DNA from 4 places in the Pantoea sp. E956-1 genome. Region 2 is predicted to be linked to each of the others. Evidence: predicted binding sites of a transcription regulator. Region 2 holds the regulator's gene; each other region holds the start of a gene.
What was found. Region 2 encodes PhoB, which activates phosphate uptake and scavenging genes when phosphate is short. Its sites were predicted from a motif close to CTGTCATAAAACTGNCNNAT; they were not measured.
Positions count from the first base shown of each region.

Region 1 (2,205 bases), on a different contig from region 2:
AGCGATAATCAGGGCGATGACAGAGGTCACAAGGGTGCCGTAGATCGGTACCAGTGCGCCAAATTGTTCGTTGGGTGCATCCCAGGTTTTGGTCCACAAAAAGGCGAAACCAAACTTCTGGATGCTGGGCCACGAGGAGATGATCAGGGAGACAATAATGCCACCCATCAGTAACAGGACAATCAGCGCAGCCAGCCTGACCAGCGCGCCAAAAATCTTGTCACCTTGTTTGCCTGGGGCTTTGAATGCCGGCTTCGTTGCAGCCATAGAAGTCTCAGTCTTCAGAAGTTATCAGGACGGCATGACGCCGCCCGTTGGGTCTGACCGGACCGCTGTCCGGTCAGGGTCGGTCAATTACTGATAAAGCGCTTTACCAGAACTGTCTTTGATATTGGCTTTCCAGGCCGCGCGAATCTGTTCGGTCACGCTCTCTGGCAGCGCAGCATAGTCCAGCGCTGTGGCGGTTTTGCTGCCGCTTTTGTAAGCCCAGTCGAAGAACTTCAGCACTTCGCTGCCTTTGGCCGCATTCGCCTGATCTTTGTAAATCAGAATGAAGGTGGTTGAAGAGATTGGCCAGGCATCAGCACCCTTCTGGAAGGTCAGGTCCTGAGCAAAAGATTTGCTCCAGTCAGCGCCTTTCGCGGCATTACTGAAGCTGGTTTCGCTCGGTGCAACCGGCTTGCCATCGGCATCCATCAGTTTGGTGTAGGTCAGATTGTTCTGTTTGGCGTAGGCGTATTCGACATAGCCGATTGAACCCGGCAGACGCTGTACAAACGCGGCGACGCCGTCGTTACCTTTACCGCCCAGACCGACCGGCCAGTTGACGGTGTTGCCTTTACCAATTTTGCTGTTCCAGTCCGGGTTCACTTTCGCCAGATAGCTGGTGAAGACGAATGAGGTGCCTGAACCATCAGCGCGACGTACCACGTTGATGTTGGTCTCTGGCAGTTTCACGCCTGGGTTAAGTTTGGCAATCGCCGGGTCGTTCCACTTTTTGATGGTGCCGAGGTAAATATCACCGACGGTTTTGCCATCCAGCGTCAGCTGACCTGACTTGATACCTGGCAGGTTAACCGCCAGCACCACGCCACCGATCACGGTCGGAAACTGGAACAGACCATTTTTCTGCAGATCTTCATCTTTCATTGGCGCATCAGACGCACCGAAATCGACTGTTTTGGCGATGATCTGTTTAACGCCGCCTGATGAACCGATACCCTGGTAGTTAACTTTGCTACCGGTGGCTTTTTGATATTCTGCTGCCCACTTGGCATAAACCGGCGCCGGGAACGTCCCGCCTGCGCCTGTGAGATCGGTTGCCGCAAAAGCAGATACCGCGCTTACGGCGAAGGTGGTGGCGAGGATTCGGGCTACGGTGCTACGCATCAGTGTCATATTCCCTCCAGGGGAGAAAAGTCAGGCTTGGGGCCGTTTTAGTAAGAGTCTGTGATTGCTGCAGGAGGGAAAATAGGACAGTTTGATGACAGCTAAATGTAGGAAATATGACAGTTATATGACAGAGGACCAGAATGAAGTGGGCCCGCGACGGGGCCCACCAGGTTATTCCACAGTAACCGATTTTGCCAGGTTACGTGGCTGATCGACGTCGGTCCCTTTGATCAGGGCGACGTGATAGGAGAGTAACTGTAACGGCACCGTGTAGAAGATAGGCGCAATCACTTCTTCGACATGCGGCAACGGGATAATCTTCATCCCGTCACTGTCGCTGAAGCCCGCATCCTGATCGGCAAACACATAGAGCAGGCCGCCGCGTGCACGCACCTCTTCGATGTTGGATTTGAGCTTCTCCAGCAGTTCGTTGTTAGGTGCCACCACAATCACCGGCATGTCCGCATCAATCAGCGCCAGTGGGCCGTGTTTCAGCTCGCCTGCGGCGTAGGCTTCCGCATGAATATAGGAGATCTCCTTGAGCTTCAGCGCCCCTTCCATGGCAATCGGGTATTGATCGCCACGACCCAGGAACAGCGCGTGATGCTTGTCAGAGAAGCCTTCTGCCAGATTTTCAATCAGCTTATCCTGCGCCAGCATCTGCTCAATCCGGTTCGGCAACGCCTGCAGTGCATGAACGATCTCATGTTCAGTCTCGGCAGACATCCCTTTCAGACGGCCCAGTTTCGCCACCAGCATCAGCAGCACCGCTAACTGGGTGGTGAACGCTTTGGTAGAGGCGACGCCGATTTC
Region 1 is NZ_CEUYZP010000007.1:215,971-218,175, forward strand. Features, by position in the region: gene pstC (phosphate ABC transporter permease PstC) at 1-267, opposite strand, end outside; gene pstS (phosphate ABC transporter substrate-binding protein PstS) at 355-1,398, opposite strand; gene glmS (glutamine--fructose-6-phosphate transaminase (isomerizing)) at 1,564-2,205, opposite strand, start outside.
Region 1: the regulator PhoB is predicted to act here: its motif matches at 1,504-1,523, upstream of pstS (phosphate ABC transporter substrate-binding protein PstS).

Region 2 (2,205 bases):
CGCGGCCTCAGATAGGGAATCGCACACAGCAGCGCGCCCGGCTCGCCCTGCCGGGTGTTGAGCAGCAACACATCATCCTGCTCCTGCGGGGTGGCGATCACCCGGGTATTGAGACAGGCGAGCAGCTCACGCGACTCATTCAGCGTCGCAACGGAATCGTGGTTGCCCGCCAGCACAATCAGCTGACAGCCGCTGGGCTGCAGCGCCACTACAAAGCGGTTAAACATCTCGCGGGCGTAGCTGGGCGGCGTGCCGGTATCAAACAGATCGCCTGCAATAATCAACGCATCCACCTGATGCTGTTCAATCTGGCACAACAGCCAGTCGAGAAACGCCTGATGTTCCGCTGCCCGACTTTTGTTGTAAAAGAACTGCCCCAGATGCCAGTCCGCAGTATGAATGATGCGCATGATAAGTCCCTGCCGTTGTGATTCGCCCGGCGATTATACTGGCTCTGCGGCCAAAGCAAAAAATTGTCGCTGCGCTGTCATAAATGATTACCAGTGAGGTTACCGGCAGGTTATGTTTTTCATAAAAGTGTCACAAATCTGACGCATAATGGCGCCGCGAATCTCAGTGACATCCGTCATAATCAGCAGGAGTAATAATGGCTAAGCGCATTTTGGTTGTGGAGGATGAAGCCCCCATCCGTGAAATGTTGTGTTTTGTTCTGGAGCAGAACGACTATCAGCCAATCGAGGCGGAAGATTATGACAGCGCCATTGGCAAGCTGATTGAACCCTGGCCCGACCTGATTTTGCTGGACTGGATGTTACCCGGTGGCAGCGGTATTCAGTTTATCAAACATCTGAAACGCGAGGCGATGACACGCGATATCCCGGTGATGATGCTCACCGCGCGCGGCGAAGAGGAAGATCGGGTGCGCGGCCTGGAAGTGGGTGCCGATGATTACATTACCAAGCCCTTTTCACCCAAAGAGCTGATGGCGAGAATCAAAGCGGTGATGCGCCGTATTTCGCCGATGGCCGTGGAAGAGGTGATTGAGATGCAGGGGCTGAGTCTGGATCCCTCCTCACATCGCGTGATGTCCGAAACCACGCCGCTGGAGATGGGCCCCACCGAATATAAGCTGCTGCACTTCTTTATGACCCACCCGGAACGCGTCTACAGCCGCGAACAGTTGCTGAACCACGTCTGGGGCACCAATGTGTATGTGGAAGATCGTACTGTCGATGTTCACATCCGCCGTTTACGTAAAGCGCTGGAAGTGTCCGGCCACGATCGCATGGTACAAACCGTTCGCGGAACAGGGTATCGTTTCTCTGCCCGCTACTAAACGGAGCCTTAACCGTGCTGGAACGCCTCTCCTGGAAGAGATTACTGACAGAACTGCTGCTGGTCTGTCTGCCCGCAGTGCTGCTGGGCCTGCTGTTCGGCGGTCTGCCCTGGTGGCTGCTGCTGAGCGTGCTGACGGTGCTGTTGTGGCATTTTCACAATCTGATGCGGCTGTCGCACTGGCTGTGGCTCGACCGCACCATGACGCCACCAGCCGGGCGTGCCAGCTGGGAACCACTGTTTTATGGTCTTTACCAGATGCAGCTCCGCAACCGGCGGCGGCGGCGTGAACTGGGCAATCTGATTAAGCGTTTCCGCAGCGGTGCCGAGTCGCTGCCGGATGCGGTGATCCTGACCACCGAAGAGGGCACCATTTTCTGGTGTAACGGCCTGGCGCAGCAGCACCTGGGTCTGCGCTGGCCGGAAGATAATGGCCAGAACATCCTCAATCTGCTCCGTTATCCGGAGTTCTCCCGCTATCTTCGCCAGCGCGATTTCGACAAGCCGCTGACGCTGGTGCTGAACAACAAACTTCACATGGAGTTCCGCGTCATGCCCTACAGCGAGGGGCAGTGGCTGCTGGTGGCGCGTGATGTCACGCAGATGCATCAGCTGGAGGGGGCACGCCGCAACTTCTTTGCCAACGTCAGCCATGAATTGCGCACACCGCTCACGGTGCTGCAGGGCTACCTGGAGATGATGAACGACTCGGTAATGAGCGAGCCTTCGCGCAGCAAAGCGCTGCACACCATGTCGGAGCAGACGCGCCGCATGGACAGCCTCGTCAAACAGCTGCTGACGCTGTCGCGCATTGAAGCTGCGCCCGCGATCGATCTGAAAGAGAAGGTTGATGTGCCGGTGATGCTGAAACTGCTGCAGCATGAGGCGGCAACGCTGAGTGGCGGCCGT
Region 2 is NZ_CEUYZP010000010.1:12,721-14,925, reverse strand. Features, by position in the region: gene sbcD (exonuclease subunit SbcD) at 1-410, opposite strand, end outside; gene phoB (phosphate response regulator transcription factor PhoB) at 608-1,297, shown strand; gene phoR (phosphate regulon sensor histidine kinase PhoR) at 1,312-2,205, shown strand, end outside.

Region 3 (2,205 bases), on a different contig from region 2:
AATCGGCAATCTGCCCATGATGCAGTTCACCAGCGTGGTTTTACCCATGCCCGGACGGCCCAGAATGCCGGTGCAGGTGCCAGGCGACAGATCCAGGTCCACATCCCACAGAATATGATTTTGACCGTAAAATTGATTTACCGAACGTAAACTCAGCATCTGACACTCTCCTTCCCGATCATTAGCCTGATTGCTTCCGCGCTCTGTCGTCTGGCAAACAAGTCATCAGCAACGGCAGCCTCGCCATTGCAGCACAGTGCGCGTTCAGCGCGGTGACGCCACTGACTCCTGCAATTCCCAGGCCAGATCTAAAAACGGCCCTGTTTCCTGCCGGAGCGCCTCGTGTCAGGGAAGAAAGGTGAGAAAAACTTATCAATTCCCCACGGTGATCACGCGCCTGCACTTTTGCAGTGCCTCGGGGCGCTGTTTCTGGTGCAGAGGTACGGTAACGTGGCAGCAAGTCCGATTAAGAATCTTAGTATGAGGTGTGAAGATTTGCGTGCGGCACCCGGTGACAGATTAAAATTGCAGAATAATCCGGCAGCAGGCGACGCGAAATTTAACGCAAAAAAAATTATTTTCACGGTGGTGAGAAGGCAGGGAAAAATTATACACAGCTGATGGCGTCGGGGCTGCCATCACTTATCCACCATTCCTGTGGATAACCTTGTGCATTAGGTAATGAAAACCAGTTGGAAGCGAGGAAATACGCGGCCTGGTAACATAATGACGAGAATCTGGCCTCATAGCCTTATTTTAATAAAATCAGTTTGTTATCAAAAAACAAGCCTGAGAATTATCTGTCAGGTAACCGTACTGTAATTTTGTGACACTCTATTGACAAATGTTAAATCAGATCCCTGCCTGGGGATAACATTGCGCAACAAGCTGAGCGATAACGCTGCCAGCCTGCAGAGACATCAGGTGCTATCCTGCTGGCGTTAACATTGCACCAATACTGTTTTTATATCCAGTATTATTTTCTGGCAAAATCACCATAGCAGAGTAAAATGAGTGCCTGCCCGCCGACTTCTCCAGCAGGAACTGCATTCATGAGCAAAGCCTTTAAATTGAACTCCGCCTTTAAACCTTCGGGCGACCAGCCTGAGGCGATCCGTCGCCTGGAAGAGGGGCTGGAGGATGGACTGGCCCATCAGACCTTATTAGGCGTAACCGGCTCCGGTAAAACGTTTACCGTTGCCAACGTGATTGCCGACCTCAACCGTCCGACCATGGTGCTGGCGCCGAACAAGACGCTGGCCGCCCAGCTCTATGGCGAGATGAAAGAGTTTTTCCCGGACAACGCCGTCGAGTTTTTCGTCTCTTACTACGACTACTACCAGCCTGAAGCCTATGTGCCGAGCTCCGACACCTTTATCGAAAAGGATGCATCGGTGAACGAACATATCGAACAGATGCGTCTGTCGGCCACCAAGGCGCTGCTGGAACGGCGCGATGTCATTGTGGTGGCGTCGGTTTCGGCTATCTACGGTCTGGGCGATCCCGATCTCTATCTGAAAATGATGCTGCACCTGACCCGCGGCATGATTATCGATCAGCGCAGTATTCTGCGCCGTCTGTCAGAGCTACAGTACACCCGCAACGACCAGGCGTTTCAGCGCGGCACCTTCCGGGTGCGCGGCGAAGTGATCGATATCTTCCCGGCGGAGTCGGACGACATTGCGCTGCGCGTCGAGCTGTTTGACGAAGAGGTTGAGCGTTTGTCGCTGTTTGACCCGCTGACCGGCCAGATCGATTCGGTCGTGCCGCGCTTTACCATCTACCCCAAGACGCACTACGTCACGCCGCGTGAACGTATTCTGCAGGCGATGGAAGATATCAAAGTCGAGCTGGCGGACCGCCGCCGGGTGCTGCTGGAGAACAATAAGCTGCTGGAAGAGCAGCGCATTACCCAGCGTACCCAGTTTGACCTGGAGATGATGAGTGAGCTGGGCTACTGCTCCGGTATTGAGAACTACTCACGCTACCTCTCCGCACGCGGACCGGGCGAAGCGCCACCGACGCTGTTTGACTATCTGCCCGCCGATGGCCTGCTGGTGGTGGATGAGTCGCACGTGACCATTCCGCAGATTGGCGGCATGTACAAAGGCGACCGGGCGCGTAAAGAGACGCTGGTGGAGTATGGCTTCCGTCTGCCGTCGGCGCTGGATAACCGTCCGATGAAGTTTGAAGAGTTTGAGGCGC
Region 3 is NZ_CEUYZP010000002.1:172,907-175,111, forward strand. Features, by position in the region: gene AC0T7J_RS08330 (ABC transporter ATP-binding protein) at 1-159, opposite strand, end outside; gene AC0T7J_RS08335 (hypothetical protein) at 343-621, shown strand; gene uvrB (excinuclease ABC subunit UvrB) at 1,053-2,205, shown strand, end outside.
Region 3: the regulator PhoB is predicted to act here: its motif matches at 825-844, upstream of uvrB (excinuclease ABC subunit UvrB).

Region 4 (2,205 bases), on a different contig from region 2:
CATACAGGAAGTAAGCCCACGACGATTTATCCAGCGTGAAGTGTTTTACTTCTCTGAGATAGGTCGGCGACCAGTCGAGGATGCCGTAGCGCAGCAGATAGACAAACACGTTGGCCAGTGCGATGTACCACAGTAGCTTGTTCGGCAGCACATATTTCATGAAGATCTGTTTTGCCGTCAGCTCCTCTTCATGGCTGGCATCGTAGTCAGGAGGATAGTCGTTTTTATACTCTTCAATCGGCGGCAGACCGCAGGATTGCGGGGTATCGCGCATCAGGGCAAAAGCCAGAATCGCTATGGCAATCGCGCCAAACGCCGGCATATAGAGTGCCGCTTTCCAGTCGTTAAACCACGCCATACCGAGCAGGAACAGCAGAGGCGGAATACCGCCGCCCACGTTATGGGCGCAGTTCCAGATCGAGACGATCCTGCCGCGCTCCTTTTGCGACCACCAGTGAACCATGGTACGTCCACAGGGTGGCCAGCCCATGCCCTGGAACCAGCCGCAGATAAACAGCAGCACGAACATCACCATAATGCTGGAGGTGGCCCAGGGGACGAATCCCATGATCAGCATTACTGTCGCGGCCAGAATCAGACCTGCCGGTAAAAAGACGCGCGGGTTTGATCGGTCAGAGACCGAGCCCATGATGAATTTTGAAAAGCCGTAGGCAATGGAGATGCCGGATAGGGCAAAACCGAGATCGCCTCGTGAAAAACCCTGCTCCACCAGATAGGGCATGGCGAGGGCGAAGTTTTTTCTGACCAGATAGTAGGCCGCGTAACCAAAGAAGATCCCGATGAAAATTTGCCAGCGCAGACGACGGTAGAGCGGATCAACGTGATCCTCCGCCACCTGCGGCTGACGTGGTGCAGGTTTAAAAATGCTCAGCATCAGTGAGGCCCTCCAGGGCACATTATGGTTTTTAATTCCCAGCAGGTTGGGGCAGGAAAAGAGCAGAAGAAAATGGACGCAGAATGTTCCATTTCGCGCAAAGAATAGTGTTAGTTGCAGAACGTTACTGTGATGAATGACACATTTGTTACAGTTTTATTACAACTTAGAGCGGAAGTGATCATGCGATGGATCATTTCGCGCATTTTATCTGGCTGAAAGATCTTTCTGTAGGCAGTTATATCAGGAGGCAAAAGCCCTTTTCCGATGGACATGCTGATCGCCTGGTTTGTAATCAGATGTCAACCAGATTTCACAGCCTGATGGCAGCACATTGTTTACACTGACGGCCTGTTAATTTCGGGATCGTCGCCGTGTTTTTATTGATTATTACCACCATCCTGTGGGCCTTTTCGTTCAGCCTGATTGGCGAATACCTTGCCGGGCAGGTGGACAGCTGGTTCTCTGTACTGATGCGACTGGCGCTGGCTGCACTGGTTTTTTTACCTTTCCTGCGCTGGCGTGGTCATCGCCCTTCAACGCTGTTGCTTTACATGCTGGTCGGGATGCTGCAGCTGGGCGTGATGTATCTGCTGAGTTTCGAAGCCTATCTCTACCTTAGCGTGTCGGAATTCCTGCTGTTTACGGTGATGACGCCGCTTTATGTGACGCTGATTTACGATCTGATCAGCCGTCGTCCACTGCGCATCGGCTATATCTTCAGTGCACTTCTGGCTGTGGCAGGTGCGGCGATTATTCGCTATGACAAAGTCAGCGATCATTTCTGGTTTGGTCTGCTGTTAGTGCAACTGGCAAACATCTGCTTCGCGGCGGGAATGGTGGGCTATAAGCGTCTGCAGGAGACCCGCCCGATGCCGCAGCACGCGGCCTTCTCCTGGTTCTATCTGGGTGCGGTGTTGATTGCGGTGATCGCCTGGTGTGCCTGGGGCAATCCGCAGAAGTTGCCAACCACCCCATTGCAGTGGGGCATTCTGGTCTGGCTGGGCATTGCGGCTTCCGGTCTCGGCTATTTTATGTGGAATTATGGTGCGACCCAGGTCGATGCCGGCACGCTGGGCATTATGAATAACATGCACGTTCCTGCCGGGCTGCTGGTGAATCTGGCTATCTGGCAGGAGAAACCGCACTGGCCAGGCTTTATTGCGGGCGCACTGGTGATCCTCGCCTCGCTGTGGGTGCACAAGCGCTGGGTGGTGGGGCGCAGTGAACGATCATAAACAGGGCGGCAACAGTGGTGCGGCCTCCCGGGCTGGCGCGTCCGATCGCGAAGGAATCTTACAGGATGGTTC
Region 4 is NZ_CEUYZP010000007.1:26,715-28,919, reverse strand. Features, by position in the region: gene glpT (glycerol-3-phosphate transporter) at 1-895, opposite strand, end outside; gene AC0T7J_RS16795 (carboxylate/amino acid/amine transporter) at 1,270-2,133, shown strand.
Region 4: the regulator PhoB is predicted to act here: its motif matches at 1,041-1,060, upstream of glpT (glycerol-3-phosphate transporter).